DNA from 4 places in the Arthrobacter sp. Rue61a genome. Region 1 is predicted to be linked to each of the others. Evidence: riboswitches for the same ligand, from Rfam matches in the RefSeq annotation. Region 1 holds a riboswitch; each other region holds the start of a gene.

The links. Region 1 has a riboswitch for cyclic di-AMP ahead of ARUE_RS04905 (NlpC/P60 family protein). Riboswitches for the same ligand answer to the same signal wherever they lie in the genome.
Region 2: linked by a shared signal. The riboswitch ahead of ARUE_RS20070 (hypothetical protein) and the one ahead of ARUE_RS04905 (NlpC/P60 family protein) in region 1 are both predicted to bind cyclic di-AMP.
Region 3: linked by a shared signal. The riboswitch ahead of ARUE_RS03810 (aggregation-promoting factor C-terminal-like domain-containing protein) and the one ahead of ARUE_RS04905 (NlpC/P60 family protein) in region 1 are both predicted to bind cyclic di-AMP.
Region 4: linked by a shared signal. The riboswitch ahead of ARUE_RS01925 (NlpC/P60 family protein) and the one ahead of ARUE_RS04905 (NlpC/P60 family protein) in region 1 are both predicted to bind cyclic di-AMP.

What each region holds. Positions count from the first base shown of each region.
Region 1 covers NC_018531.1:1,029,594-1,037,353, forward strand. The annotation lists gene ARUE_RS04875 (DUF3027 domain-containing protein) at 1-207, shown strand, start outside; gene ARUE_RS04880 (MFS transporter) at 251-1,558, shown strand; gene serC (phosphoserine transaminase) at 1,625-2,755, opposite strand; gene ARUE_RS04890 (iron-dependent transcriptional repressor DtxR) at 3,049-3,744, shown strand; cyclic di-AMP (ydaO/yuaA leader) riboswitch at 3,927-4,167, shown strand; gene ARUE_RS04895 (M23 family metallopeptidase) at 4,172-5,008, shown strand; cyclic di-AMP (ydaO/yuaA leader) riboswitch at 5,155-5,315, shown strand; gene ARUE_RS04905 (NlpC/P60 family protein) at 5,654-6,433, shown strand; gene ARUE_RS04910 (HNH endonuclease) at 6,651-7,151, shown strand; gene ARUE_RS04915 (NTP transferase domain-containing protein) at 7,194-7,760, shown strand, end outside.
Region 2 covers NC_018531.1:4,398,567-4,406,326, reverse strand. The annotation lists gene ald (alanine dehydrogenase) at 1-473, opposite strand, end outside; gene ARUE_RS20075 (PucR family transcriptional regulator) at 682-1,896, shown strand; gene ARUE_RS20070 (hypothetical protein) at 2,029-3,354, opposite strand; cyclic di-AMP (ydaO/yuaA leader) riboswitch at 3,357-3,502, opposite strand; gene ARUE_RS20065 (ATP-dependent DNA ligase) at 3,753-4,817, shown strand; gene ARUE_RS20060 (DUF6480 family protein) at 4,821-5,084, opposite strand; gene ARUE_RS20055 (alpha/beta fold hydrolase) at 5,197-5,988, opposite strand; gene ARUE_RS20050 (maleylpyruvate isomerase family mycothiol-dependent enzyme) at 6,003-6,665, opposite strand; gene ARUE_RS20045 (helix-turn-helix domain-containing protein) at 6,684-7,103, opposite strand; gene ARUE_RS20040 (HPr family phosphocarrier protein) at 7,218-7,496, opposite strand; gene ptsP (phosphoenolpyruvate--protein phosphotransferase) at 7,527-7,760, opposite strand, start outside.
Region 3 covers NC_018531.1:787,959-795,718, reverse strand. The annotation lists gene ARUE_RS03840 (LysR substrate-binding domain-containing protein) at 1-489, shown strand, start outside; gene ARUE_RS03835 (hypothetical protein) at 616-942, shown strand; gene ARUE_RS03830 (SixA phosphatase family protein) at 991-1,515, opposite strand; gene ARUE_RS03825 (winged helix-turn-helix domain-containing protein) at 1,760-2,626, opposite strand; gene ARUE_RS03820 (response regulator transcription factor) at 3,301-4,041, shown strand; gene ARUE_RS03815 (sensor histidine kinase) at 4,063-5,559, shown strand; cyclic di-AMP (ydaO/yuaA leader) riboswitch at 5,693-5,851, shown strand; gene ARUE_RS03810 (aggregation-promoting factor C-terminal-like domain-containing protein) at 5,855-6,718, shown strand; gene ARUE_RS03805 (dolichyl-phosphate beta-glucosyltransferase) at 6,930-7,760, shown strand, end outside.
Region 4 covers NC_018531.1:396,199-403,958, forward strand. The annotation lists partial or broken gene hutG (formimidoylglutamase) at 1-489, opposite strand, end outside; gene ARUE_RS01915 (NCS2 family permease) at 589-2,031, opposite strand; gene ARUE_RS01920 (copper resistance CopC family protein) at 2,146-2,778, shown strand; cyclic di-AMP (ydaO/yuaA leader) riboswitch at 2,953-3,120, shown strand; gene ARUE_RS01925 (NlpC/P60 family protein) at 3,124-3,918, shown strand; gene ARUE_RS01930 (NAD(P)/FAD-dependent oxidoreductase) at 4,145-4,837, opposite strand; gene ARUE_RS01935 (universal stress protein) at 5,256-6,293, shown strand; gene ARUE_RS01940 (PEP/pyruvate-binding domain-containing protein) at 6,313-7,760, shown strand, end outside.

The sequences.
Region 1 (7,760 bases):
CTGGCTCCTGAATGGGTGCCGTGGGCCAAACGCGTCCGTCCCGAGGATGAGACGCCGCTGGTCGAAGAGACCGTTGAGGATGTCACGGAAGCGTCCGTGCAGGCGGCCGAAGACGAGGCCACTGAACCGGCTGATGAGGCTGCTGAATCCGACGAACCCGAAATCGCCGACGAAAGCGCCGACGACGACGAAGCCGGGGCTGAATAAGCGTTGCGGAAACCCGGAGTGACCACATCGAAGGCGGACGCTGATGTCCACCTTTAGGTCACTCGGAATCCTCAACTACCGCATCTGGTTCTTCGGTGCGCTGATCTCCAACATCGGCACGTGGATGCAGCGCACGGCGCAGGACTGGTTGGTCTTTGACCACCTGACCGCGCACGACGCCGGTGCCATGGGCATTACTCTGGCGCTCCAACTCGGTCCCCAGCTTTTCCTTGCTCCGTGGGCGGGGCTTCTGGCTGACCGTTATAGCCGGCGGAAACTTCTCCTCATCACTTTGGTGGCCATGGCCCTGCTCAGCACGGGGCTGGGTGTGCTGGTGCTGCTGGGGGTCGCCGAACTCTGGCACGTCTACCTCTTTGCTTTGATGTTGGGAATCGTGACCGCCTTGGACGCTCCCGTCCGTCAGACGTTCGTCTCCGAGCTGGTTACCGACGATTACCTGCCCAACGCGGTGGCCCTCAACAGTGCCTCCTTCAACGTGGCCCGGATGATCGGACCCGCTGTCTCGGGCGTGCTGACGGTGGTGGTGGGTCCCGGCTGGGTGTTCCTCATCAACACCGTGTCCTTCGTGGCCATGTTGTGGGCGCTCAAACTCATTCCTGCGTCATCGCTCCGCGTCCAGCCCCGTGCGGCGGCGGGGAAGGGGCGCATCCGGGAGGGGTTGCGCTACGTCCGGAACAGGCCGGATATCCAGGTGGTCCTGGTGGCCATCTTCATTGTGGGCACTTTCGGGCTCAACTTCCCCCTGTTCATCGCCGCGATGGTGGGAACCCAATTCGGCATGGACGCGGGTGCGTTCGGAGCGTTGAACTCCGTCATGGCCATCGGATCCGTGACCGGTGCACTGCTGGCTGCCCGACGCGGACGGCCGCGCCTCAGGCTGATCTTCGGCGCCGCTGGCGGCTTCGGCATATCAAGCGCGCTTGCCGCCCTGGCCCCCAATGCTGTGCTCTTCGGGCTCGCCCTGGTTCCCTGCGGCTTGTTCGCCCTGACTTTGATCACCAGCGCCAACGGTTACGTGCAATCCACCACGGAGGCTGTGATGCGCGGGCGGGTCATGTCCCTCTATATGGCCATCTTCATGGGCGGCACCCCTATCGGGGCGCCGTTGGTGGGTTTGGTGGCCAACGTCGGCGGCCCCCGATGGGCAGTTGGCGTCGCCGCGGTTGCCGGCGTCAGCACCGCCGTCGTGGGTTTGCTGTGGATCATCCGCGCCAAGCAGCTGCGGCTCCGCTTTGACCGCCGGGCCCGCGGACTGAAGCACTTCCGGGTGGAGTCGCTGCTTGCCCGTCCGGACACGGACGACGACGGCGCGAGCCGGCAGGGCGGATAGCCCACCTTAAAAAGCGGCGGCGCCGTCCGGGAGCTACCCGCACGACGCCGACCAAAGCCCGTGGTGCTACTTCTTCAACTCGCCCACAACGTAATCGATGCTCGCGAGCAGTGCCGAAACGTCGTCCGGCTCGATGGCGACGAAGGTGGCGATGCGCAGCTGGTTGCGGCCGAGCTTACGGTACGGCTCGGTGTCCATCACGCCGTTGGCGCGCAGGACCTTGGCGATGGCTGCGGCGTCAATGGAGTCGTCAAAGTCGATCGTAGCGATGACGTTGGAGCGGTCCTCGGCGTTGGCAACGAACGGCGTTGCGTACTCGGATGCCTCGGCCCAGGAGTAGATACGGTTGGCGGAGTCTGCCGTGCGCTTGCTGGCGAAGTCCAGGCCGCCGTTGCTGTTGAGCCACTGCACCTGGGCGTCCAAGGTCACCAGGGTGGACAGCGACGGGGTGTTGTACGTCTGGTTCAGCTTGGAGTTGTCAATGGCGGTCTGCAGGTCCAGGAAGTCCGGGATCCAGCGGCCGCTTGCCTTGACCCGTGCCGCGCGCTCCAGGGCGGCGGGGGAGAAGAGGCCCAGCCAGAGGCCACCGTCGGAAGCGAAGTTCTTTTGGGGCGCGAAGTAGTAGACGTCCGACTCGGCGACGTCCACGTCCAGCCCGCCGGCTGCCGAGGTGGCGTCCACCAGGACGAGGGCGCCTTCGTCAGCCCCCTCGACGCGCTTGACGGGGGCGGCCACGCCGGTTGACGTTTCATTCTGGGGCCAGGCGTAGACGTCAACGCCGGCTTCGGCCTGTGCCACCGGGCGGGTGCCGGGTTCGGACTTGATGATGGAGGAAGCATCAAGGAACGGTGCCTTGTTGGTGGCGGCGGCGAACTTTGAGCCGAACTCGCCGAAGGAGAGGTGCTGTGCCTTCTGCTCTACCAGGCCAAACGCGGCCACGTCCCAGAACGCTGTGGAGCCGCCCACGCCGAGGACCACTTCATAGCCTTCCGGAGCGCGGAAGAACTGGCTGAGTCCTTCACGGACCGAACCAACCAGGTTCTTGACCGGAGCCTGGCGGTGGGAAGTGCCCAGGATGGTGGTCGATGCGGCAGACAACGCTTCGATCTGTTCCGGGCGAACCTTGGACGGTCCAGCGCCGAAGCGTCCGTCCTTGGGCAGCAGGTCGGCGGGAATGGTGATGCTGTTGTCGCTCACGTGGCGCTCCAATGGGTGTCGGCTAGAGATGGGAGGTGGCATGGGGCATCAACTGCCCCTTCGACACCCCAATTCTGCCTGACACGGCCCGCGCGCAGGAACCTGCGGCCGTCATAGTCCGCTACGTGGAATGCGGGCTCACCGAATGCGACCGGAATTATCCAGAGTAATTCCAAATAAGCTAGGCTGGTGGTTGGCGTTCAGGGGGCGGCGGTGCACACCGTCCGCCCTTGCTAGGGACGCGGTACGGTGGAGATTACGCAAGGAACTGCGTTCGAGGAGAGCTGAGCTGGATGACGGATCTGATCGATACCACTGAGATGTATCTTCGGACCATTTTGGAGCTTGAAGAAGAAAACATTGTGGCTCTCCGGGCGCGCATTGCCGAACGACTGCGCCACTCCGGACCCACTGTTTCCCAGACCATTGGACGCATGGAGCGCGATGGCCTGGTGATTGTGTCCAACGACCGCCACCTGGAACTGACTGAAGTGGGACGGAAGCGCGCCACCGAGGTCATGCGCAAGCACCGCCTCGCGGAGCGCCTCCTGGCCGATGTGATCGGTCTGGACTGGGCCTACGTGCATGATGAGGCCTGTCGCTGGGAGCACGTCATGAGCGAGCGGGTGGAGCGTCGGCTCTACGAGCTCCTGGAGCATCCCACGGAGTCCCCCTATGGCAACCCCATCCCCGGACTCGAAGCGCTTGGTGGCCTTGCCAGCCAGCCGTTCCCACGGCTCGATGTCAACCTTCTGCAGGCCATGGACGGCTATGCCGCGGATTCCCGTGTGGTGGTCAGCCGCCTCGCGGAGCCCATCCAGGTGGAGCCCGAGCTCCTGACCCAGTTGGACGAAGGCGGAATCCGTCCGGGCGCAAGTGTCTCGCTGGAGCGCGTCGGCGAGTACATCTCAGTACGGGTCCCCGGTATTGAGGGCGCGTTGGAGCTGCCTCCGGAAGTTGCCGCGCACGTCTTCGTCTCACTCAGCTGAGCGAAGCCCCAAAGCACCGTGTCAAACCTCACTTTGCCCGCTTCGGCGCGCGTGTGACCTGCGGTTTTCCGAAAAAGATGATAAAGGCCTCCTTCTCTCAGCGGCCTCCTGTTGATAACGAATTTATTACCGCAGGCCTTCATCCCCTATAGTTATCTACTAGCGCTGATACCAAAGCGTTACCTGATCCGGAGCCGAGCTCTGCCAGCGGATCAGGTGTGTCACCACCACTGGCAGAGGCGGGGGAACCACAAGCGGCTGTCTAAAGAAGCAGCCTTGGGGTGAAGTCCGCAGCAGAAGTGCCCACGTATGCAAGTCCCTCTTGGGATACCTGTGTGCCGTGAGCGCCTCGTGCGGACCGGGTCTTTGTACTCTCTGACCCGAATCCGACAGCTAACTTCGCAGGCTTTTGAGAGAGGAACAGAGTTTGACATCGCAGAACGTCAGGGGTCGCCGCCGCGCGTCCGGCCCCGCTGCTGAGCTGCGGCCAGCCACCGTCGTAACGGAGATCCGGCCCCGCGACACCGAGCGTCAGGTGCGCCGCCGTAAGAGCCCGCTGCGCCAGGTTGCCGACTTCGCCGCTGCCAGCGGCGTCGGGCAGAAGGCCGGAGTTGCGCTTGCCGCCACCGGGCTTGCCCTGACTGTCGGCCTGCCGGCTACAAGCCCCGTCATGGCCACGTCGGAATCAGGACAGACCGAATCGGCCCTCGCCGTCGCCGCCCCCGCCGGCAGCCAGCCCGAGGTTTCCGCTGCCGCGTCGGCCAAGATCGACTTCAGCCGCGCCGCAGTCGCTACTGCCGCGGACCCCGATGGAAAGCTGAAGCAGCTGCTCAGCGCCCAGTCTGCTGGAAGCATCCAGCGCGCCTCATCCGTTGGCACCATGGCCAGCCCCCTGGACACGCTCACCACGGCATCCCCCTTCGGTTACCGCATCAGCCCGCTCACGGGTGGTGCCGGTGACTTCCACCGCGGTCAGGACTTCGTAGCCCAGTGCGGCACGGCTGTGCACGCCGCAGCTACCGGCAAGGTCACTTTCGCCGGATGGCACGAGTACGGCGGAGGCAACCGCGTGGTGGTCGACCACGGCAATGGCCTCGAAACCACGTACAACCACCTGTCGTCCTTCACCGTCCAGGTAGGACAGACCGTGAACCGCGGCGACACCGTGGCCCTGAGTGGCACCACGGGCGCTTCCACCGGTTGCCACCTCCACTTCGAGGTCCAGGTCAACGGTGAAGTCGTAGACCCCATGGGCTGGCTCTAATCCCAGTCGATGGTCGCCTCTCGCATGAGCGAGACGCGCCGTGACCTGAATGTGACATTCAGGTCCAACTGTTGTAGCGTACAGAGCGCATCGGCTTTTTAGGGGGCCGATGCACTTGAGTGGATTGCCTAGCTCTGCCACCGCTCAAGGTCCGTTCGCAAAATCGTCTGGCAGGGGCGGGGGAACCACTTCCGGTCTTCGAAAGAAGGCCTAGGGGTAAAGTCGCAAAGCTTCCGTGGAAGCAGCGTGGCCGGATGACTCCCATCCGAATCCGACAGCTCACCTCGCAGGCACTGGGAGAGGCTACCTACGTGTCATCATGCACTACCCCTGCGCGGCTTAGCGCCCCAACGGTTCGCGCGAACCCGTCGAACACCCTTTGCAAGGCTGCATCATTCACGGCAGGTACCTTGCGCCATCTGGCGCCCGTACCGGCAGCAGCCTCGGCCTCCGCTCTCAGCAGGCCCGAATCAGCATCCCCTACGTCAACGCTGCTGCACTCCGTAGCGTCCACCGGGACTTCATCCTCACGTTTCACCCTCCGCTAGAAATAATCCGGTTCGGGGTCGTCCAGCATGCCCCCATGTTGGCCAACCCACTACCCGTGTGCACCCCAACTGCACTCGGATACGAAAAGAGAAAATCATGACCAGTGCAAACAAGGTTGCGCGGCACCGTGCTGAGGCCCCCAAGACCAGCTCGCTTTCCGTCATCGCCAAGGCCGTCACCACCAACGCCGGTGGCGTTGGCCGCCAGGCAGCAGTTATCGCTGCAGCTTCAGGCCTGGTCCTGACCAGTGGGATCGCCGCCAACGCTGCCGAGACCAACGTGGATCGTGAATCGACGTCAACGTCCACTCTGGACGTGCAGTCCGTAGTCCAGGCCACCATCGCCGCGGACTCCACGGTGGCCATCTCCTACGAGCGCCCCGTTGTCACCACGGAGGAAGCCCCGGCCCCCGTTGTGATCGAAGAAGCTCAGGCCAAGGTTGAAGCCAAGGTTGAGCCCAAACAAGCAACCCCGGCGGCCGCTCCGGCAGCCACCGCGACCGTTGCCGTCAGCAGCCCGACCCCCGCTCCGGCGGCTTCCAGCGGTCTCGGGGCAGCCATCGCTGCGGCTGCTTACGCCCAGATCGGCGTGACCCAGGACTGCACCATGCTGGTGACCAACTCCCTGGCGGCCGTGGGCATCAACTTCCACGACTGGCCCGCCGGCTATCTTTCCCTGGGCCGCACTGTCAGTGCAGCAGAAGCCCAGCCCGGTGACCTCGCCTACTACGCCAACGGTGGTTTGGCTGGACAGGCCCACATCGCTGTCTACGTCGGCAACGGCCAGGCAGTCCACGGTGGATGGAACGGATCCACCACGGCACTGTTCAGCGCCAACGTGGGCTCGGGCCCGGTTTTCATCCGCGTCAACGGCTAATTCTCAGAGCTTAGGAACACCCCGCAGGCTTCGGCCGGCGGGGTGTTCTGCTTTAACCGCGCATGAACTCTTGCCGACACCGCACACGACATCACAAAAAAATTCGTTGATACGGCATATAAGTGCTTACCCTTATGGTGTCGATCCACAGCCCGTACAAGCAGAGGGCAGCCGGCCCTCGTGCCCCTGACGGGTGCGGCCGTGAAGAGGTACGTGCATGCGCACACTCGTTCTGAATGCTGGATATGAACCGCTGGCGGTAATAACATTCCGCCGGGCGCTGGTCCTTGTGCTGACTGGGAAAGCTAGCGTAGTGGCCGAAGGCGACGAGCCTGTCGTCGGGCCACAGGAGATTCTCGGAAGACCTTCCGTGATCCTTCTCAACCGCTACATCCGTCCCCGGTACAACAGGATCACCGCCGTGAGTCGCCGCGGGGTACTTCGCCGCGACGGCCATCGCTGCGCCTACTGCGGGAAAACAGCCCACACCATAGACCACGTCCACCCCAAATCCAGGGGCGGCGCGGATTCCTGGGAAAACCTGGTTGCGGCGTGCTTGAAATGCAACAACGCCAAGAGCGACCACACGCTGGCTGAGATGGGCTGGAAGCTCCGTTTCAAACCCGGTGTGCCCCAGGGAACCATGTGGCAGATCAAAGAACTCGAGAAACCTGCGCCGGACTGGGACCCGTTCCTGTTGCCGGAATCCGCTGCCTGATCGATTTCTGCTGAGCCCCGGATGCCCGGGTAATCTGGGCGGATGGAGTTCAATGCCGTGATTTTGGCGGGTGGCCGCGCCACCCGCCTCGGTGGGGTGCCCAAGCCATCGTTGAAGTACGACGGCGACACCCTCCTTTCGCATGCCCTGCAGGCCGCCCGGGGTGCTTCGGCGGTGGTTGTGGTGGGGCCGGATGCTCCCGGCGACGAGTCAAGGGACGGCCGACGCTTGCCGGATGATGTCCTGCGGGCGCGGGAGGAGCCGGCGTTCGCCGGGCCTGCCGCGGCCATTGCGGCCGGCATGGCTGCGCTGAGGAAGAGTGGATCGGACACGCCGTGGACGCTGGTGCTGGCCTGCGATATGCCGCATGCTTCCCGCGGTGTTGACCTTCTGTGGGCCGCCCTAGCGTCCGTTCCCGGCGTGGAAGGAGCCATGGCTGTTTCTCCTGACGGGCGCAAGCAACCACTCCTGGGGGCTTACAGTACAGCCGCCTTGGAACGGGAAGTGGCCGTAGCGTCCGAAGGTTCCGGGTTAACGAACTCTTCAGTGTTCCGGCTGCTTGCTAGGCTGAACGTGCTGGACGTTGACGTTCCCGCGGGGTCCACGGAT
Region 2 (7,760 bases), 1.4 Mb from region 1:
AGGACACCCTTGCCGCCGGCCGGAGCCATGAGCGAGGATGCGCCGACCACGACGGACAGGCGGCCTGCGACCTCGGACATCGGGGCGAGCAGCGGAAGGGTGCGGCCTTCCTGCACGGTTTCGTAGGCGATGGCCGTGACGCCGGAGTTGATGAGCTCGGCGGTGAGTTCGGGTTCTGCGGCGAGGTGGAGGTAGGTGAAGAGGATGAGGCCCTTGCGGAAGCGGTGGTACTCGGCCGCGATGGGTTCCTTGACCTTCATGACCATGTCCGCGCGGGCCCACACGTCATCTGCTTCGTTGACGATTTCGGCGCCGGCGATCGAGTATTCCTCGTCGGTGATGCCCGAGCCGAGGCCTGCGCCGCGTTCAACCAGAACGGTGTGTCCGTGGGTGCGGAACTCGTGGACGCCAGCGGCCGTGATGGCTACGCGGAACTCGTTGTTCTTGATTTCTTTGGGGACGCCGATGATCATCTGTGGGCTCCATCGTTAGCGGCCTCTTCGGCCGAAAATGTGTTGCGGGCTGTGATTCCAGAATAAATCCGGCTGTGAGGCAGGCGACATGGACTCCGAGCAGCCAGCACGCCGGAACCCCGCAAAATCAAGGTTCTGCAGCGATGATGCTCGACATTTGTCGAGGACTGAAGCGTCAAGTGTCGCCTGCTGTTGGTACGCTTTCGGGATGCAGCAGGACGTGGAACAGATCGTTGAACGCGTGGCCTTGAAGCTGGGCAGAGGACTGTCCCTGGAGGACCTCGACGGCGTTCTCCTGGCCTACAGCTCCAACCAATCCCACGCCGACCGCGTCCGGGTGAACTTCCTCCTGAGCAAGCGGGTCCCCAGCGACGTCAGCGCCTGGCAGCTCGCTCACGGCATTGCCACGGCGGTGCGACCCGTCGTGGTTCCCGCCAACGATGAACTCGGCATGTTGGGCCGCGTCTGCGTGCCACTTTTGGTCCGCGGTTTCCGCGTGGGGTACTTGTGGGTACAGCTGGACCTTGAAGAACAGAGTGCGACGGCGATACTCGCTGAGTTGCCCGGCGTGCGTGACGAGCTGGACCTGTTGGCGGGCTTGCTCCTTGATTCCAATACGGCTGAATCGGAGTTCCGGCGAAGGCGTGAACAGGAGTTTCTCTCAGCTTGCGGCGGCGAATCGAACGCTGTGGCCGCCGTCGCGGGTTGGAAGGAAATCCAGGGCCGCGGTCCGTGGCAGCTGGTGACCATCCTCGACCCTGATGGCGCTAGGTCCGACGTCGATCCCATTGCCGCTACCCTGACGCACCGTTCCGCGGCTTTGCAGTCCACTATCGGCGTCAACGCTGCCCTGTTCAGCGCCGGAACGGAGACGCATTCGGTGGTGTTGTTCCGCGAGTCGGGCGGCCGGGCGGACCACGCCCAAGTACTGGTGCACTATCAGCTGGAGCTTGCAAAACGCGCGGGCCGCAAGGTGGACAGGGTGATCCTGGGCATCAGCGAACCCTTCCAAGTCATCCGGCAGCTCTCGGGCGCGTACCGTCAATCAAAGGTTGCTGCGCAGGCGGCTGCAGTGGACCAGCCCTTGGGAGAGTTGGTGGACAGCCGGACTGTTGGTGTCTATCAACTTTTCGATCGCTTGGTGGCGCCCGGCGGCTGGGATGACACAGGATCGGTGCATTTTCGGACGCTTGAGGACCACGACAAGAACGGCGAACTCCTGCCCGTCCTGGAATTGCTGTACGACAATGACGGCTCAGTTCAGGACGTCGCTGCCAAACTTCATCTCCACAGGAGCAGCATCTACAACAGGCTCGGCCGGATCCGCCAACTCATCGGTGCTGATCCGTTGAGTGGCGCGATCCGGCTCGAGTTGCATGCGGCCCTGAAGGCGCGGCGCTGGGCGGGGCGGCCGCGCATCTGAAGGGTCCTTACGAGCGCCGCAGACGCTGGCAGCTCCAGCGCCCCATCCGGCGGCGGAACGTGGCAGTCCGGCTGCTGCTGCAGAGCCGGCTATGCCATCCCACATGAGTGGAGGTACGGGGCAGCCGGGTGCTCACTTGAGGGCCGTCCGGGCTGCATCCAGGATGTCCTGAAGAGCCGACTCGCTGGGCTGCGGCGTGGTTGCGGCCTGCGGCTTGCCCGGCCGTGGCTTGGACGTCGGCGTAGCAGTTTCCGTTGGTGTGGGTGTCGGAGTGGGCGTGGGTGTCACCGTGGGCGTCGGCGTGGTGATCGTGTCCGACGGCACCTCGCTCGGCGCAGGAGCCGGCTGCGTGGGGACCGGGCTGGCAGCGCCAGGCGCGGCCGGGACAGAGGACGGTATGGCTGAAGGAACCCATACCGGGTCCGCGAGGGATACCTTGGGGGTTGCAGTCGACGACGGCGACACGGCCTGAGGTGCTTCCGCCACCGTTGCCGGCTGGCCGGCCTCCGAAGTCTCCGTTGCTGTTGACGAAGCTGACGGCGATGACGCCGTGGAGTAGGACGCCCTGGGCGCGGGCGACGCCGAAGCCGAGGTGCGGCCATCGCTGCCGCTGGCTTCCTGGACCGGGGTCTCCTGGCCGAAGAAAGGAAGCTCGAGGGCCTGCCCCAACGTTCCGGCCGTCAACACGAGGCCAAGGGCACCGGCAACCACGGCCATGCGCTGGCTCATGTGTTTGACCGACGCGGCTTTTCGCAGCGCGGCATGAGGTTCGCGGCCAAATGAAGACCCCGCCCCGAAGTTGGACCTGGTTGCTGTGCGCGCGGCAGGCTGTCGAACGTCCTTGCGGCTGGCCAAGGACGCCGATGCCGTCGCGGCTGCAGCAACCTGCGCCGGGGACTTGCCGCGCGGCGACTCCGCGCGGGCGGCCACCACAGGAATAGCTGCGGTTGCGGGTTCCGAGGTCTCAGGCTGCACCACTGGAATAGCTGCGGTTGCGGGTTCCGAGGTCTCGTCTTCCTGGGAGCCCTGTGTCGTGGCGGCTGGCGGCACGATGGGAATGGCCGCGGTGGGAGGTCCCGGTGTGGTGGACGCCGGCGCTGCAGCCTGAGCGGCCTCAACGGCGGGAATCGCCGCAGTTGCCGGTTCCGCCTGCTCGGTCGCGGACTTTTCGGGGGCCGATAGTTCGGGCGCGATCACAGCCTGGGCTGCCCTCTGCCGCTCGGCCGCACGAACCTCCGCACGAGTGGCGGGCATCGCAACCGTGGGCATGGCCGCAGTGGCGGGTTCCGGCGTCGTGCCTGTGTTCGTTGTGCCTGTCTTAACGGCGTTTTCGGGCGTCGCGGCGTCCGCCTGCGCGCTGGTGAGGAATCCGCTGGGTTGGGCCCGACGGCGTCCGGTTGGCTTGGTGCGCTCGCCTTCAGTCTGGGCGCGGCGCGGCTGATCCATGGTTGGGGACATGGTGGTTGCCTCTCAACGCCTTCGAGGTTAGCTGTCGGGTTCGGACGAGGCCGTCCGGCCGCCTAAGCGGCTTCACCCCAAGGACTTGAAGTAAGTCCGGGAACTTTTGGGTCCCCCGTCTCTGCCGCGGGTCTGGCGGATCCCGGATTGCGGCAGAGCTCGGCGTCAATCCGGAAGCGGCCCAGCGGAGATACGGGTCGCCCTACGACGGTACATGAGCCGGAAAGTAAAGTCACATTAATGTAACGGGCGGTAGGTCTGAGCAAGCGAGGGGGTTCTATGACTTAGGCTTCGGGGCTGGCGCCGGGGCAGGTAGCTCATGCTGGATCTTCTGGATCGAGCGAGATATCCATGGCCTAACACTAGCTTCGCGGTGCACCGGCAGGTAGACATTGTCTATGGACCTGCCTGTGATGCCACCCGTCTCGCCCATGCTCGCCAAATCCGTTCCGACAATCCCCGATGTTGGGCACTACGAGCCCAAATGGGACGGGTTCCGGACCATCGTCTTCAAGGATGGCGACGAGATCGTCCTGGGCAGCCGCAACGAGAAGCCGATGACCCGCTACTTCCCCGAGGTGGTGGAGGCGCTCAGGAAGAACCTGCCGGACAAATGCGTGATCGACGGCGAGATCGTCCTGATCGAGGGCAAGAGGCTCGAATTCGAGGTACTCCAGCAAAGGATCCACCCCGCCGACAGCCGCGTCCGGATGCTCGCCGAGAAGACCCCGGCGTCCATGATTGCGTTCGACATCCTCGCGCTGGGCGACGAGAACCTCATGGACAAGCCGTTCTCCGAGCGCCGCGCCATCTTGGAGCGTACGCTCGCCAAGGCCGATCCGCCTGTCTATGTGACCCCCGCAGTGACGGATCTCGAGCGGGCGCAGGAATGGTTCGTGCAGTTGGAAGGCGCGGGACTGGATGGGGTGCTGTCCAAGCCGTTGGACGGGGCCTACCAACCCAACAAGCGCGTGATGTTCAAAACCAAACACGAGCGCACGGCAGACTGTGTGGTGGCGGGATTCCGTTGGCACAAGACCGCGAAAGTTGTGGGGTCGATGTTGCTCGGCCTGCACGATGACACTGGCCGGCTGCATCATGTGGGAGTGGTGGCATCGTTCCCTATGGCCCGCAGGGAAGCTTTGGTGGCAGAACTGGAGCCGTACCAGGTTGAACTCAGCGAGCACCCATGGGGTGAGTGGGCCAACCAGGATGAAACTGCCGGGGGTTCACGCATGCCCGGCGCCCAAAGCCGGTGGAGCGGGGGTAAGGACTTCTCCTTCGTGCCGCTGCGCCCCGAGCTGGTGATCGAAGTAAAGTACGACTACATGGAAGGCGACAGGTTCCGGCACACCACGCAGTTCCGTAGGTGGCGGCCGGACAGGACCCCCGAGAGCTGCACGTACTCGCAACTGGAAGAGCCTGCCGACTACGATCTCGGGGAAATCCTGAGGCTGCCCTAGCCCCTACTCTTCGTGGCCTTGGTCGCTGCTCATGCTGCCCTCGGCCGGTGGGGTTTCGCCCGGAGGCACGCCGCCGCCCGGCTCCAAGCCTGTGACATTTCCGTCGAGGGGATCAGGGTTGGCGGAAGCGGCGGGGTCATCGTCTTCGTCCTGGCGCATGTCCGGATCGTCGTGGATGCTGTCGGCATCGGAGGTGGTGTCGTAAGGCCCGGTTGCGCCGGTTGCGCCGAAGCCCTGGGTTTCTTCATTCGAGTTTTTGTCGGTCACGATCAGCCCTTTCGTAAGCAAACTTACTATTGTGCTTGCTTCGTCAGCCTAGCCGGGACGTGCTGACCCAACAAGGGGCGCCCAAGCCATGGGGCTGCGTCGTACTTTACCTTCAGCGGTGGGGAGTCGTGGCGGTGACGAAGCTCCGGATGGCATCCGCCACAGCCTTGGGACGCATGTGCTGAGCCACGTGCCCGACGCCCGGGATTTCCACCAGTCGCCCCTGGGCCACGGCCCGCGAAAGCCGCAGCGACCATTCGGGGCCCGCCACATGGTCCCGGCTCCCGCGCAGAACCAGCACCGGAACCTGGACTCCGGCGAGGCGTTTCTCCGTGGGGTATTTCATCATGACCGGCAGTTCCGTGAGGTACCAGCGAGGGCCGCAGCGGAGATAATCGGACATGACGATCATGTTGGACGTGGGGCTCTCGCGGAGTATTCCGTCCAGTGTCAGGGCCAGCGACTGCCGCCACACATTCTTGTGCCGCGAATCCACCACCGGCCCCATCAGTACCAACTGCCTGAGCTGCTCGGGGGCGTGCAAGGCCGCTTCGATGGCAAACTGCACGCCCATGGAGTGACCCACCAACACGTAGGAGTCGATACCGCGGGACTTCAGGGCCTCGGCAATGAACGCGCCGTATTCCTCCACTGAAAGCTGGCGCCCAGGCTTGGGAGTCCCGGCGAAACCTGGAAGGTCCAGTGAATACGTGGGCGCGTTCGCCGCGAGGACAGCATGCAGCCGCGCCAGATATCGATGCGACACCCCGATGCCGTGGATCAGGATATATGCGGGCTCGGACATGGGCCCGGCGTCCGGTTCCGGCGCAGGCGCGCCCTCGGTCCAAAGAATCCGGCCGGTCAGGCCCAAGACTTCGACGTCGGCAGAGAGTAGCGCGGTCATCTTTGCTCCTGCTTTCACTGAATTCCCAATTGTTGCAGGAAAACCGGTGCGCCCGGGCCACTCAATTCGTCGTCCCTCACGGGCCGTCCCGACACGGCAAGAAGCAGCGCGATCGCCGGCCCTTCAACTGCGGGACCATCCCCGTGGTCAAACGCGGTGTCGGTGGCAATCAAGCGCCAGCCCTGCGCGATCTCTTTGCCGCCGCCCATTTTGGTTGTAGTCCTGAGTTGGTACTTGAGGGCGGTGGCAACGTGGACAGGAGGGTACTCGCGGCGGATTCCGAGGGGGCGCCGGATATCCTCTCCGTGGACGAACGCCTCAACCAGCCGGGTAGCCAAGCTTGCCGGCGGACCCGAGGTCCGCGAAAGCACCGCGCGCAGCCCGTTCAACGTCTGCGCAGGCTCTCGTGTCTTTTCGCGCTCCACACCTACGGCGTTATCACGGTCAAAATCCATTCGGGAGGCAACCAGCCGGCGGATGAAGCTCAACCTCGTCGTCTTGGCGCTGTCGATTACGTGGGCCAGGACGTCGTGGACGTCCCAGCCGGGACACACGGACGGCGTCTGCCAGTGAGCTGCCGGAAGCGGCTCCAGATCCTGCAACAGGGCGCGGCGTTCATGGTGCACCACGGGCCAAACGGTCGAAAAGCTTGAAGCCATACCGCTATTGAACAGCATGCTGGCGACTCGGCGTGGCTAGCTGTGGGAATCGGTGGAGACGTCAGCTCCTGCGCTCGCCTCGGCCTGCTGCCTCTTCTTCTGCGTTTCCAGCCAGGCGATGATGGCGGCCTGCCGGATCCGACGATGCGTTCCCCGGTACTCCACCGGTATTTCGCCGCGATCGGTCATGTTGCGCAGATAGGTGTGAGAGATGCCCGCGAGCTCTGCAGCCTGGGATGTGGTGAGCATTTCCTCCACGCTGCTCACTGTCACCGTTTCGCCGCGGCTCAGTCTTGCGAGGAGGTCGACGACGGCGTCCCTGGCCTCGTTCGGCAGGCGGTGGACCGTGCCATCCACGAACACGGTGATGTCGTCGCTGTCCTGGAGGGAGCGCGCCAGATTCCGGGCGTCGTCGGCGGGCAAGCCAGGAGTGACGCGGGGAGCTATCAATGCCATGGCAGAAGCCTAGCCTGTGGGAGTGGGCTGCCCGATTCGGGGGTTCCCTGCGGGTCATGCCGGGCGCACGGCACTGTTGGCAGGGAACCATCGAAACGGCCGCCCGGGCAAAAACTACTCTGCGTCCAGGTCCGTCTCCAGCAGCTTCACCAGTGCGTCCAGCGCAGCGTCGGCTCCGTCGCCCTCGGCCCGCAGCACAACGACGTCGCCCTTAGCGGCGCCGAGGGTCATGAGCGAAAGGATGCTGGCGGCGTCGAGGGCGTCATCGGCAGAGTCGCCCTGCATGGCGATGGTGACCTCCACGGGCTGCTCGCCCGCGGCTTCGGCGAACAAGGCGGCGGGACGGGCGTGCAGGCCGGAGCGGCTGGCGATGGTGGCTGTGCGTTCGGGCATGGTTTCTCCTTCGACAGAAACAGACAGGGTTTAGAGGCCGAGTTCTTCGAGCACGGGCAGCTTGGCGCGGACCCAGTCTCGGGCTTCGGTGGCGCTGGGCGCGGAAAGGGCCAGGCGGGCCAGTTCCTGGGCCTGCTCCAGCGTGACGGTTTTCAGCACAGTCCCGACGGCGGCCAGGGAGCGCGCGGTCATGGACAGTGTGGTGACGCCCAGGCCGGTCAGCACGACGGCGAGAGCCGGGTCAGCTGCTGCCTCACCACAGAC
Region 3 (7,760 bases), 240 kb from region 1:
CTCGCGGTGGTCCACAACTGGAACTCCGTGCCCCTGGTGATCCCGGAGAACCTGGTGCATGAGGACCTCTGCATCGACCAAGCCGATGTCCTCGTCAACAGCACCCACGCACTTTCCGGACGCGCCGCCGTCGAGCGTGAAGATTTGCTGGACGAAACCTGGATCAGCACCCCGGCAGGAGCCATCTGCAACGAAGCATTGCTGCAGATCTTCGCCGGGCTGGGCAAGGTCCCCGATATCCGCGTTTACGATCCCGATTTCTCCACCCACATCGCCATGGTGGAACAGGGCGTGGCCGTGGCACTCGTTCCGAGGCTCGGCAGGCCTCCGCTTCCCGCCGGCGTGGTTGCCATTCCGGTGATCCGGCCTGTGCAGCAACGGTCCGTGGGCGTGGTGTACCGGAAAACCATGACGGCCAGCCCCAACATTCGCTTAGCTGTGAGCATGCTGCGCGAAATAGCGGCCGAATTACCCCTGCCGCAGGGCTGACCAGGAGCGATCAAGGTCACACAGTGGAACATTCGACGACCGGAGAGTCGTTAGCTTAGGCTAACCTTACCTAGCTATCTGCGCCGCTCGGGGTGCAGTCGTCGAAATCTTTGAAGGGGCCCAACTGTGGAAGCAATCCTCTTTCCCACGGACATGAACCACCATCACACGTATGGCTTGGTCAGCTACATCATGATCGACGACGCACTGTATCCGAGCGCTCATAACCGGCGGGATCCCTATGCGCTTCCCGCTTTCGACATCCGTGGTCAGTGGGTGTACCCAAGCCGCTACAACGAGTACATGGCGCCGCAGTTGCCGGTGTACATGTTCGACGGCGAATACCTGATCGCAACAGGGCACGGCGAAGAAGCGGCGGGCCTGCCGGTGTTCGAGATCCGCTGCATGTGCATGCCGCAGCTGGCCTACGGGGACCCAAGCAACTCGCAATAGTGATTGTTCTGAGCCCTGAAAACAACCACTAATGCCAGCCAGTTTGGGTTAGTGGCGGGGCACCTTGAAGTGCGTCAGCCGCGCGTCCTGCCCATCAAGCTCAGCCCACGATTTTTCCGTTTCCATGACCGTCAACGCACTCGTTGGGTAACTGGTAGCGGCGTCCATGTAAGCGTCGTGGTCCGAATCGCGGGAAGCCAAATGCATGGCCAGATCCTGGACTCCGGGCATGTGCGAGATCACCATCAGCGTGGTCACGGTGTCCGGAACATGGTTGATGACCGTCAACATGCGGTTGGCCGAGGCGGAGTACAGGCCGTCCTCGAGTTTGGGCGTCGGAGCTTTGTCCCCCAACTCATCGCACACCCAGGTGCAGGTCTGCCGGGTCCTCAACGCTGACGAGCACAGAATGAAATCGGGAACCACGCCGTGCTTGAGCAACCATTTTCCGGCCAGCGGAGCTTCCCGGTGCCCGCGCTCCTCCAAGGGACGCTCATGATCAGGCACGCCCATGGGCCAATCTGCCTTGGCATGCCGCATGATCACCAGGCGCTTAATGTGATGGTCACTCATACCCCAACCCTATCCGCCCACGTTCTCTTCGGCCCGGGGCTTCCTGACCTTCTTTGGAAGAGAGCAGCCGGTCCGCCGTAACCAACTTTGACTTCCCAGCACCCCAGACACGCGGCGCAGCGGGTGTGTTGAGCGGGTTCCGCGGCCAATGTGGGTGGTGGCGGCACGCAGCCCTGCCGCGGGATCGTCCCGCCAAAGCGAAAGCGCCCGCCTCCTCACGGGAGACGGGCGCTATGTGCTGAGACTAGATCGAGTATTCGGGTGCTGCCCAAACAATAACTTCGGGGTGCTCGTAGAAGCGGTAGCCCTGGCCTCGGACCGTGCGGACGGTGTTGGCAAGGCGGCCGAGCTTGGAACGGAGGCGGCGGATGTGGACGTCGATGGTGCGCTCGTTGGGCACCTCTTCGGCGTTGCGCCACAGGCCCTCAAGGAGTTCGTCGCGGCCCACGGTGCGGGTGCCGTTCTCGACGAGGTAGTTGAGGAGTTCGAATTCCTTGAACGTCAGGTTCAGGGATTCGCCGTCGAGGTGCACTTCGCGGCGTGCGAGGTCGATCAGCACGCCGGACGGACGGGATTCCTGCTGCGGCGCCGGACGTGCGGCCTCGGTGCGCTGGCGTGCGGCAACGGTGGGGTCACCGAAGGTGGAACGCACGACGTCGAGTGCCGAGCCGGGTGCCCCGGCGGGGGCAACTGCGACGGCGGCGTAGCTCTCCGCGCCGGTCACGAGGGACTGAGCGTATGCCCGGATTTCCTGGGCGAGTTTGGCGATGGACGTTCCTGCAGCGGCTGCGGTTTCTTCGTCAATGCCCATGTAGAGGACAAACCCGCGGGCTACGTTGTCGTTGGCAACGGGGCGGAGCTTGTCCGACTGGGCAATCACAGGGGTGGGCGCCGTCATGGGCGCCGGCTCTGCTGTGGGGACTGCGCGCAACTGGCCGTAGGAGTTGGGGTTGTAGCCCTGCGGCACGTATCCCGGAGCCTGCTGCCCGGCTCCTTGTGGAGCGGGAGAGTAGCCGGGACGGTTGCCGAAGCCGGGGCGAAGCCCTGCGTTTGACGCGGCCTTGTTGGCGTTACGGACGGAGATGTGGACGTATCCAGATGCAACTGACATGGAGTGCTTACCTCAAAAGTGAATAGCCGTCATCGCGGCTTCGAATGCTGGTTGTCCCCGCAATGAGTTTGGGGAGGGGCGCCCAACGCTGGGCAAGGGGGCGAATGCCTGAAACTTCTTGGGGTGGAAAGTTAGGCTTGCATTCGACAACAGCGGTCATCATGGCCAGCGGGTGTGCTGGGCCAGGTTGCTGCGGCTGCAGGTGCTGTTGAGTTCTTGTTCACATTGGAAGTGTGCAACGTAACAATGGCAACACGCAAGTAACAAAGCGCGGAAACGTCCACATTTTGAGACGTAGAGGTCTATTGTGCTGCAAATCACAATTCCGCAGGCGTCATAAATGAACGCCATTTCATTCGGGTGAAGTAGGGATTATTGCTCCTCTGCTGAATTTTCTTCGACACTTCTGGCATTTTGAGCACCTCTGTTGCAGTGAACTCCCCTCAGGCGGAATCTCACGATCTGAAACACTTGTTGTCCAATCGCAGGCTGCTTTTCTCGCCGATTTTCTGGCCGAAATCTGCTACAAGCTGTAGAAAACAGAGGGAATCGGGAGATAAAGTTCCGCCGCCGACTTACGTGGCCCTGCACTCCCACCTCGCTAGGGTGGAGTTCACAGCGTCCTCACAGGACGGGCATAGCGCTGGCTTACCGGCAGAACGGAGAGTTGTCTCATGGCCTCCTCGCACTCCATGACCAACAACCTTCCCCAGCTGTCCCACCCGGACGGCTCACCGATCCGCGCCCTGGTGGTGGACGACGAACCCAGCCTTGCCGAGCTCATGAGCATGGGCCTGCGCATGGCGGGGTGGTCCGTGGCGGTAGCCGGCGACGGTCCGGGGGCAGTAAAGCTGGCCAAGGACTTCAGGCCGGACGTGCTGGTCCTCGACGTCATGCTCCCCGGCTTCGACGGCGTGGAGGTCCTCAACCGCATCCGCACCTTCGCGCCGGAAGTTCCGGCCCTGTTCCTTACCGCCAAGGACGCCGTGCAGGACCGCATTGTCGGCTTGGCTGCCGGCGGGGACGATTACGTCACCAAGCCCTTCAGCATGGAGGAAGTGCTCCTGCGCCTTCACCGCCTCGTCCAACGTTCCGGGGTGGCCGCCATGGACACTGCCGAGCTGGTGGTGGGTGACCTCACCCTCAACGTAGACACCCGGGAAGTAACCCGCGGCGGCGAGGACATCTCCCTCACCGCCACCCAGTTCGAGCTCCTGCGATACCTCATGGAAAACCCCAAACGAGTGGTCAGCAAGGCCCAGATCCTGGACCGCGTGTGGGACTACGACTTCGGCGGCCAGGCCAACATCGTGGAGCTCTACATTTCCTACCTTCGCAAGAAGATCGAAGCGAACCACCCGCCCATGATCCACACCATCCGCGGTGCCGGATACGTCATCAAGCCCGCGGACTAGGCGTTGAGCACACTTTCAGGAGTGGCCAAAAGGTCAGGTGCGGCCTTAGAGACACAGCGCAGCTGGCTCAACCCCTCCACGTGGCACCTGCGCACCAGATTGGTCCTGGTGGCCATGGCCCTGCTGGTCGCCATTTGCTCTGCCGTGGGAGTGGTCAGCTACGCGTCCATGGACATGGTCTTCAACAGGCAGCTCGACAGGCAGCTGGAACAGGCGTCCAGCCGCGCGAATGACTTCGGCAGGCCGCCGTCGAACTTTCCGTCACCCTCCGGAAGGCCTGATCCGCTGGAGGCGCGCGGCCAAGCGGCTGGCACGCTCAACGCGAGGATCAACGGCTCAACCGTGCGTAGCTCCGGTTTGATCGATGCCCAAGGTCACCGCGTCTCGCTTTCAACCGACGACGAGCAGGTGCTGCTCTCGCTCCCCAGGGACAACGGGCCAGTGGACCGTTCCCTGTCCAACGGCGACTACCGTCTGGTAGCGGTCGAAACCGCGTACGGCGACGTGATTGTGACGGGCCTGCCGCTGGCGGACAAACAGAGTGCGGAGGCCTCGCTCGTGTGGACCATGGTGCTGGTTTCGCTGGGCGGCCTGGTGGTGATCGGCCTGGCCGGCACCGTGATCATCCGCCGCACCATGCGTCCGCTGGAGCAGCTCTCCGAAGTGGCCACGAAGGTTTCGCGGCTGCCTCTCGACGCCGGTGAGGTGGCACTTGCGGTGCGCGTACCGCCGTCGGCTTCTCATCCCGGGACGGAAGTGGGCAGTGTCGGCTATGCCTTGAACCAAATGCTGAACAACGTCTCCAGCGCTTTGGAAGCCCGCCAGGAAAGCGAAACGAAGGTGCGTCAGTTCGTGGCCGATGCCTCGCACGAGCTGCGGACTCCCCTGACCGCCATCCGGGGCTATACCGAGCTGCTGAGGATGACCGAGAACTTCACCGAAGACGGCCGGAAGTCGCTGGCTCGCGTCCAAAGCCAGTCCGAGCGCATGACCACGTTGGTGGAGGACCTGCTGCTGTTGGCGCGGTTGGACGAGGGCCAACCCGTGAAAGTTGAGGATGTGGACCTCACTCAGTTGGTGATCGAGACGGTCAGTGACGAGAAAGTCATGGCACCCGATCACATCTGGCAGCTCCAGCTCCCGGACGAGCCCATCACGGTCCGCGGCGACGCCACGCAACTGCATCAGGTGCTGGCGAACCTGCTGTCCAACGCCCGCAAACACACCGACCCCGGCACCACTGTGGTCACCGGCGTCATGCTCTCCGCCGATGGCAGCGCCGTGGTCAGCGTGACGGACAACGGCCCCGGCATTCCGGAAGATTTCCAGGGCCGGATTTTCTCGCGATTTGCCCGCGCCGACGCCGCACGATCGGGCTCTGAAGGCACCTCCGGACTCGGCCTGTCCATTGTGGAATCCATTGTTTCAGCTCACGGCGGTAGCGTGGAAGTGACCTCACGGCCGGGGCGCACGGAGTTCGCCCTTCGACTTCCCACGGTGAGCACCGAAGGCCTGTAACGAATCGGGCAAGGCGACTCACCGGCGTCGTGATCTCTGTTACCTAAATGTGACTTCTGCGGAAACCTCCTGTACCGTCGAAAGGGTGGGTCGCCCCTAGCAGGCCCACATCCGGGATGCGCCGAGCTCTGCCACTTCCCGGAGTCCGTTCTTTCTCCGAGGCAGAGACGGGGGACCCAGAGTCTCCGGGCCAGGCTTTTTGCCGGCCCTTGGGGTGAAGCCGCAGCGTGATGCGCGGCCGGATGACCTCATCCGAACCCGACAGCTAACTCCGCAGGCGCTGAGAGGTAATCACATGTCTGAATTTAACGATCAGACGCGCCCTTCCGCGCGTCGCCGCGACGAGAACAACGCACCGCTCACCAAGTCGCAGTCCGTCCTCAAGAACGCAGCCCGCCAGGGTAAGTCCGGCCACCGCATGTCCGTCGTAGCCGGTGTCGTGGCAGCTGCACTGGGCGTTGCATCGCTCGGAACCGCCGCCAACGCCGCACTGACCCTCCCCGAGGCAAGCCGCGTAGCCGGAACCCAAGCGAGCGCCCAGGTCAACTCCAACAAGTCGGCTGAGATCTCCGCTTCCCTGAATGCTGCCGCCGAAAAGGGCGCAACTGACAGGGCCGCTGCTGACGCTGCTGCCAAGGCAGCCGCTGAGAAGGCCGCTGCCGAGAAGGCTGCCGCAGACCAGGCCGCCGCCGCACAGGCTGCTGCTGAGAAGGCTGCCGCCGATCAGGCCGCCGCACAGGTTGCTGCTGAGAAGGCTGCTGCTGACGCTGCCGCCAAGCAAGCAGCCGACGCCGCTGCTGCCGCCGCCGCCGCGGAAGCCGCAGCAGCTGCTGCAGCACCCAAGGCTGTTGACGACCCCGCTGCTGCCAAGGCCTATGCACTCAGCATCCTGGGCAACTACGGTTGGGGCGCCGGTGAAATGGCTGCCCTGAACACGCTGTGGGAGAAGGAATCCAACTGGAAGACCACGGCGATGAACGCTTCCAGCGGCGCCTATGGCATTGTCCAGTCCCTGCCGGCCTCCAAGATGGCCACTGCCGGCGCTGACTGGGAAACCAACTACCAGACCCAGATCAAGTGGGGCCTGAACTACATCAAGGAGCGTTACGGATCCCCGTCCGCCGCTCTGGGCTTCCACTTGGCCAACAACTGGTACTAAGCCGAGCCGCTTGATCGCCGCGCCCGTTGCCGCCGTTTGCACCAGTACCAACTGGAGCGAATGGCGGGAGCGGGCGCGGCTTTTGCCGTTTCACAGCTGTGGCGCGTGGTTCACAGCTCCGGCACGTGGTTCACAGCTCCAGCACGTGGTTCACAGTGAGGTCACAGCTACCGCCTAAAGCGTTCATAATCGGCGGTCCCATGCTGGATACATGACGCTCACAGATCCCACCACCAGCGCTTTGGCACGAAGGACTCATTCGGCTCGCTTGCGTGGCGCGGCGTTGCCCACTGGTCACCCGGCTCTCCTCCAAGGCCAGACGGGTCCGAGCCCCCAGCCCCGGCGTCTCCCCGTTGACACCAGTGTTGTGGTTCCCGTCCTGGACCTCACCGTCCCTGTCTACAACGAGGAATCGCGCCTGGAACACAACCTCCGCCAGCTGCACGGGCATCTGACGAGGTCCTTTCCGCACACGTTCCGGATCACCGTGGCGGACAACGCCAGCACAGACAGCACGCTGAGGATTGCCGAGCGCCTTGCCCGTGAACTCCCTGAACTGACGGTGGTCCGGTTCCAAGAGAGGGGACGCGGGAACGCTCTCCGCCAGGTCTGGCAGTCGTCGCCGTCACCTGTGCTTGCCTACATGGAAGCGGATCTGTCCACGGACCTCTCCGCGCTGGCGCCCCTTGTGGCACCGCTGATCTCCGGCCACTCGGACCTCGCCATCGGCACGCGTCTGGCGCCGGGTTCCCGTGTCACCCGCAGTCCGCATCGTGAGTTCATTTCGCGCAGCTACACCTCGCTCCTTCGGACGGTCTTGGGGGCTCGTTTCTCCGACGCCCAGTGCGGCTTCAAGGCCGTCCGCGCCGACGTAGCGCACCGCATCCTCCCCCACACCACGGACGACTCGTGGTTCTTCGATACCGAACTTCTGGTGATCGCTGAACGCTGTGGTCTGCGCGTCCATGAAGTACCCGTCGACTGGACCGACGACGCTGACTCCCGTGTCGACGTCGTACGAACCGCCCTGGCCGACCTGCGC
Region 4 (7,760 bases), 630 kb from region 1:
AAGTCAAAGTGCGCGTCCAGGTTCAGCACACCCAAACGCTTGCCCCGGACCGCTTCGGAACCGGCCACGCCCAGATAGCTGGCGAACGCGGTCTCGTGGCCGCCGCCAAGCACAACGGTGAGGTTGCCGGCGTCGAGCAGTCCCGAAATGGCGAGCCCGGCGCGCTCTTGGCCCGCCTCCAGTGAGTCGTCCTCCACAACCACATCGCCGGCGTCGAACACGTCACGGTCAAGGTGGAAAAGCCAGCGGACCCAGCGCCGAACGGATCGCGGCCGGAGCCGCGGCGGCACCCACGCGTCCTTTGTTGCGGAGGACGCCGGCGTCGCTGCAGAAACCCAGCACGACGGCGGGACGCGAGGCTGCTGCGGCGGCGCACACGGTGTGGGGTGCTACGGCTTGCCACCATCTCCGGTGCTCGTTGCCCTCGCCGTCAAAACGACCCGTCCACGGAGTGGGGGAGACATCTACGGTGAGGGGCATGGTTTCCATGGTTCAAGCACACCGGACCCGGGCCCCGAAAACCAGCCGTTCCGCCGCGGGAGTGTCTGAAACCCCGGACTCACCCGAGCCCGGAAGCCCGGCGAGGGCTTACTTGACCCCGAGCAACTCTTCCACGGTTCCAATGCCGAAGAACAGCAGGAACGCCGCAGCCACAGCCCACATCAGCGGGTGAACTTCACGGGCACGGCCCTGGAACGTGCGGATCAGGACGTATGAGATAAAGCCTGCGCCGAGGCCGTTCGCGATGGAGTACGTGAACGGCATGAGGGCGATGGTCAGGAACGCGGGAATTCCGACGCCCCAGTCCTGCCAGTCGATCTTGCCCACCTGGGAGACCATCATGAAGCCCACAACTACCAGTGCGGGAGCCACGGCCTCGAACGGGACCAGGTTGATGAGCGGCGTGAAGAACATGGCCACAAGGAAGAGGGCGCCGGTGACGATCGAGGCGAGTCCGGTCCGTGCGCCTTCGCCGATGCCTGCGCCTGACTCGACGAAGATCTGGTTGGAGGAAACCGAGGCTCCGCCGCCCACGATGGCCCCGAGGGCGTCTACCTGCAGGACTCGGTCCACGTTGGGAATGTTGCCGTCTTCGTCCACGGTTCCGGCCTCGTTGGCCAGGCCCACCATGGTGCCCATGGCGTCGAAGAAGATGCTCAGGAGGATCACGAACGCCAGCAATGCTGCAGCGATGAAACCGAGGTGTTCAAACGCGCCCAACGGGTTGGCCTTGCCGATCAGGGATAGATCCGGGGCACCCCATTCGGTGAGCGTGGGAGCAACCAGGGACCAGCCGCGGGGGTTGACGTTGGTGCCGTCAAAGCTCGGGCCGATGTGGAGGGTGAATTCGAGGATGGCGGCCAGCGCAGTGGAGACGACGATGCCGATCAGGATAGCGCCGCGGACCTTGCGGACCACCAGCGCGATGGTCAGGATCAGGCCAACTGCGAACACGAGCGTCGGCCAGCCCATGAGCTTGCCGTCCACGCCCAGGCCCAGCGGGACGGTGGTTCCTGCGGCATCGGGGATGCGGCGGACAAAGCCTGCGTTGACCAGGCCGATGAGTGCAATGAAGAGGCCAATGCCCACAACAATTGCCGTCTTCAGGGCTTCCGGCACGGCCTTGAACACGGCAGTCCGGAAGCCGGTGAGCACCAGGATGAGCATGGTGATGCCGGACAGCACCACGAGCCCCATCATGTCCGGCCAGGTCAGTCCGGGGTGGGACGCCACCGTGACCGCGACGAAGGCATTGACGCCCAAGCCTGTGGCCACGGCAAACGGGTGCTTGGCCCACGCGCCCATGAGGATGGTCAGGATGCCCGCCACGAAAGCAGTGGTGGCTGCCACGGCTGTGAAGCCCAGGGACGCGCCGCTGGAGTCAGGTCCGGAGAGGATCAGTGGATTCAGCACCACGATGTAGCTCATGGCGAAGAAGGTCGCGAACCCGCCCCGAATTTCCCGAGAATACGTGGATCCGCGTTCGGAGATCTTGAAGTAGCGGTCTACTGCAGAACCTTGTTTCAGCATGAAGGTCTCCGGGGATCGAGGGGAGTTTGCTCTCAAATCCTATGTTGTCCGGTGCGGGCCCTCCGAACGATTCGCCTAGTCTGTAAGGAAGCCAACACTAGGAGAAACCGCCCCATGCGTACCATCCGCCCGCTTCTGGCCGCCGTCGTCGCTGCTCTTGCTTTTGCGTCCGCCTTGCTGTTTTCCGCGGCTCCGGCGTCCGCGCACGACGTCGCCGAATCAACCGCGCCAGCCAACGGTGCCAGCGTGGCGGAAGTCCCGGCGTCGGTCTCCATCACGTTCAACAACCGCCCTCTCGCGATTGGTTCCGGAGTCACTGTGACGGCCGGCGGCGAGAACTGGGCGGACGGCCCGGTGGAAATCATTGACAACCAGGCCGTTCAGAAGCTCCGCGAAGGCGCCCCCGCAGGGGAGTACACGGTGGTTTGGCGTGTGGTCAGCTCCGATTCGCACCCCATCGAGGGCACCTTTACGTTCACGGCCGCCGCAGGAAGCACGACGACGGCGAGCGGCCCGGCTGGGGCCTCACCGTCGGTCTCGGCTCCCTCAGCCGCAGTACCCACGGCGGGCACCGCAGCACCGGGGACGGGCGCCAGCGAGCCGGCCGCTGATGCCTCCCAGCCCTTCCCGTGGAGCATCGTCGGGTTGGCTGTTGTTGCTGTTGGTCTCGTTATTTATGTTGCTGTTACCGCACGGAAGAAGCTGGCAGCTTCAAACGACCCCGAGGGCGATACTCCCGCGGAATAGCGCGGTTTTCTACGTAGCTGCGAATATCTCGAAACGATTACCGCGACACGCCAGAGACCCATTTCCCGTTACTTAAATGTGACTTCGACGGAATCATCGCGTACGGTAGTACCTGTGCCTGTTCCACGTAGCGGGCACTTCCGGCCTGATTGCCTAGCTCTGCCGCAGTCCGGAATCCGTTCGCAGACAAACCTACGGCAGAGACGGGGAACCCAATTTAGGCCGCTTTCGAGCGTGCCTTGGGGTGAAGTCACGAAGCTTCCGCTGAACAGCGGGGGATAGTGGCCGGGTGACTCCCATCCGAATCCGACAGCTAACCTCGCAGGCATCGGGAGAGGCTCTTTCATGTCTTCACGCATTCTTCGCGGCCGTCGTAAGGCGGACAGCGTACGTCCTAATCCGTTCATCTCCATCTCGAAGGCAGTGGCCAGCAACGCTTCCGGCGCTGGCCGTCAGGCAGCTGTTATCGCAGCAGCCTCGGGCCTCGTTTTGACCGGTTCCATTGCTGCTCACGCAGCTGAGGCCCCGGTTCAGCGCGACTCCAGCCCCGCAACGGTCGCTGAGACCGTTTCCGAGGCACCCACCAAGGTTGTTACCGCTCTGGCAACGGCTACCGTCAACTTCGAGCGTCCCGCTGTTGCTTCCGTAGCAGCTCCGGTCATCGAAAAGCCGGCTCCCGTTGTTGAGGCTCCCGTAGTCCAGAAGGCAGCTGTCACCACCGCTGCTGCAACGGCTCCCGTCGCCGCCCAGGCTGCGGTTGCTGCTCCCGTGGCTGCCGCACCGGTTGCCGCTGCTCCCGTAGCTGCTGCCCCCGCCGTTGGCGGCGTCAATGCAGCCATGGTTGCCTCGGCTTACGCACAGATCGGCATCTTCCAGGACTGCACCGCCATGGTCGAGAAGGCCCTTGGTTCCGCAGGCATCCCGGTAGGCGACCTCGGTCCCATGCAGTTCATGAACTACGGCAAGGTCGTCAGCGATCCTCAGCCCGGTGACATGATCGTCCAGTCCGGCCACGTTGCCATCTACATCGGCAACGGCCAGGCAATCAGCGGTGGCATCAACGGCAACCAGACGGGCATCCACCCGATCAGCTGGTTGACCGCAACGGGTCCCCTGACCTACGTACGCGCTGGCGCATAAAGCCTCACGCTTCAGTTCAAAAACCGGCGCCTCCCAAGATTAACGTCTTGGGAGGCGCCGGTTTTTGGCGTTAAGTTCTGTTCATAAAAGTCCAGCGCGGGAAGTACGACGGCGGTTCTGCTGGCCTGCGTTGGTGAGGTGGCTTGTGTTGGTGAGGTGGCCTGTGTTTGCCGGACATGACCAGCCAGGCGATGGCGGTGCCGGGGGCTAGGCGACGGCGATGACGCTAGGCGATGGCGATGCCGGGACCTGCCGGCAGGGCTACCTTGGTGGAGATTGCCTGGCCCACTGCTTTGGCTTGCCGCAGCACTTCCTTGGGAGACGGGGTGATCAGGTCCCCAACGCCCACCAAGTGCATCCCCACCGCCCGCATGGCGGCCGCGAAGTTCTGGCCAACGGCTATTCCAAGTTCGGCGAGCATGCGGCGTAACTGGCTTTGGGCGCAACGCGTCACTACTACGTGGTCCGCCAGGAGGACGCCGTTGGCTGTGTGGACTGCCCACTGGCGTGGAGTGGATTCGAGGGGGCCGGATGCGTGGAGGCCTGTTCTCAGTCCGGCCGTGGTCATGCTGGCCGCCAGTCCGTACCCGATCTGGCGGGAGGGGTCCGCCCCCAGGAAATCGAGGCGTACGGCGCGGGTGGTGTTGCGAACGTCTAGTTGATGGTTGGCGGCGTAGTTCCGCAGGTGACGGAGGATCTCGTTGCGTTCCTGCATGGCGGTAGGATCGGCCACCTCGGTGCGTTGAAGCATGCCGGTGTGAACAGAAGGACCTGTGGTGGACAGTGCACCGAACCCGTCTACGACGATGGAGCCCACGCCGAAGCGGCTGAGCTCGCTGGCAACTGCCAAACCGGACAGGCCGGCTCCGATGACCACGGTGGTGGTGCGTTCCGTGGCGGAATCAGGCGTGAGTGACACTGCTTGGTTCCTCCTTGACGTGTGTGCCTTACGGCATCGCGTGGGATCGCGTCCGAGTTCCCCAAGCGGCCGCAAATAAATGGCCGGAGTGTGTGGTGTGAAACATGTTCGCCGGCCATTCGGTGACTCGAACACTACCGAACTTTTTCGGCCATGGATAGCCTCCGCGACTCCGCGTTTTGTGTGTTCGTCCGGAGCGCAATGTGGAAGGCCGGGAACCGAGCCCGGACCGTTATGCACATAGCCCGATGTCGCCTTGATTCGCCACTGCCGACCGAGAATAGTTGGGATTGGGAGGAGAAATTTCCGGGTTTCTCCTGCCCCGGCCATTGACAATGAAACAGTGAGGCAATCCGACGAGGAGAACCTCTGGCAGAATAGCCGGAACATCAAGCAGTAGGTGGAGAGGCAGGCCCCCATGGACCAGCACGGCAGACACAGTGAAGAGCCACAGGACGGCCAGGATCAGGCTGTGGAACCAGGTGGCATCGTGGTCGGAGTGGACGGTTCAGAGCACGGGCAATGTGCTTTGGTTTGGGCCGCGCGGGAGGCTGAACGTCGGCGCCTTCCTTTACATATCGTCACGGCATATTCCGTGCCCATCTTTGCCGCATCCGGGCTGGATGGCGGCTACGCAACAGTTGACGATTCCGTGATTCGCGAGGGCGCGGATGCGATCGTTCGGCAGGCCCTGGATAAGGTCTCCGGATATGCCATCGACGTCGATGCTTCTGTCGAGAACGGCGACGCCGCTGGTGTCCTGTTGGATCTTTCCAGCGAGGCCGCACTCCTTGTCTTCGGGAGCAGGGGTCGCGGCGGATTTGTTGGGCGTTTGCTTGGCTCGGTCAGCAGCGCTTTGCCCGCCCACGCCAAATGCCCCACGGTGACAGTCCCGCTCTACTGTGCCGATCGCCTTGGTGAAAGCACTGAGGACAAACACATCAAGGCTGAACATGCCAAGGCTGGCCCACGTACTGTGGAAAATGTGGTTGCCGTAGGCGTGGACGGTTCCGAGCAGGCCCGCGTGGCCGTGCTCGAAGCTGCCGAGCAAGCACAGCGCATGGGCGCGAAACTCCGGGTGATTTGTGCCGTACCTCAGTACAGCGGTTCCCTGGCATGGGTTCCGGCACCCTTGGACCGGGATGCCTTGTTTGCGGATATCAAAGTCCAGCTGGACGCCGGGGCTGATTGGCTCAGAAGCCATTTCCCTTCATTGCCCATGGAAACGGAACTCAGGGATGGTTCCCCCGTTGATGTTCTGGTGGAAACCAGCCGCAGCGTCGAGCTGGTGGTTCTGGGTACACGGGGCCGTGGCGGCTTCGCGGGGATGCTGTTGGGTTCAACATCGGACGGAGTCCTGCATCACTCCAAGGGGCCGGTAATGGTTGTTCCGGACCGTGACGATCCCAGACTCGCTGACCGCCACAAGTTTGGGCCTATGCTCGGCGCTGCTTAAGCCGGATCCTGTTACGTCCATGGACAAGAAACAGCCCGGGGAACCGTCACAGGATCACGAAGCCAGCCTTGGCGGGCCCGGTCCAGTGTTCGTTCTGGACATCGCCGCAATCCGTGGACCCATGCTGCCGGAGGTTGGCGGCAAGGCAGCCAATCTAGGCGAGTTGGCCAGCGTCGGCCTGCCGGTTCCGCGCGGATTCTGCCTGACAACTGCTGCCTACCGGCAGGCTCTCTCGGGTGTGGGCTTGGAGCCTGTCTTTGCGGCTTTGTCGGAAGCTGATGCGGCCGGCATGGACCAGCTCAATGAGCTTGCCGCCCGCGCCCGGTCTTTGGTGATCGAGGCCGGGGTGCCGGCCGAAATCGCCGAAGCGGTGCGGTCTGCATACCAAAATTTGGGCGCCAACGTACCCGTCGCCGTGAGGTCCTCGGCCACCGCAGAGGACTTGCCGTTCGCAAGTTTCGCCGGACAACAGGACACCTTCCTGAACGTTGTGGGCGTGGATGCAGTCTTGGATGCCGTGAGCCGCTGCTGGGCGTCGCTCTGGACAGACCGCGCCGTGGCCTACCGGACCACTAACGTGATCGACCACGCAACTGTGGCCTTGGCTGTAGTTGTGCAGGAAATGGTGAATTCCGCTACCGCTGGCGTCATGTTCACCGCCAACCCGGTGACGGGGAATCGCTATGAAACGGTCATTGATGCCAGCCCTGGCTTGGGGGAGGCGGTGGTGTCCGGGGCTGTGAATCCAGACCATTACGTTGTGGACGCCCGGCGCGGTGCCGTCCTGACAAAGGTCTTGGGGGACAGGCAAGTGGAGATCCGCGCCACGCCGGGCGGCGGCACGGAGCGGGTTGAACGGCCCTTGCCTGCTGATTCAGCCGTGGAGCCCTGTCTCAGTGGTCGTCAGATCCTCGCGCTTGCCAAGCTGGGCCTTGAGGTACAAGAGCATTACCGTGCTCCGCAAGACACCGAGTGGGCCATCGACGACGACGGAAAGCTCTGGCTCACCCAGGCCAGACCCATCACCACGCTGTACCCGCAAACCTCACGCACGCCCCCGGCTCCCGGCGAGCACGCGTTCCTGAACTTCAGCCTCGCTCAGGGCCTCACCAGGCCTCTGACGCCCATGGGGTTGGCCGGAATCCGGCTGATTGCCTCAAGCGTCGCCAAGACGGCGGCTTTCGACGTTCCCGATCCCCGGTCAGGGCCGCCTGCCTACTACGAAGCCGGACAACGAATCTTCTTCGACTTCAGCGCCGTGCTGCGAAGCCGGGTAGGCCGGACAATCGTGCCACGGGTTTTTGACGTCATGGAAGCCCGCTCCGCAGCCATTATGCGTGGGCTCTTCGCCGACCCGCGCTTCGCGGTGACCATCAAGACACCCGTGAAACTGATCCGCCATATCGCCCCGGTGGCGGCTAAGCATCGTGTCCCGGAGTCATTGTTCCGCGGTCTGTTCCGTCCAAG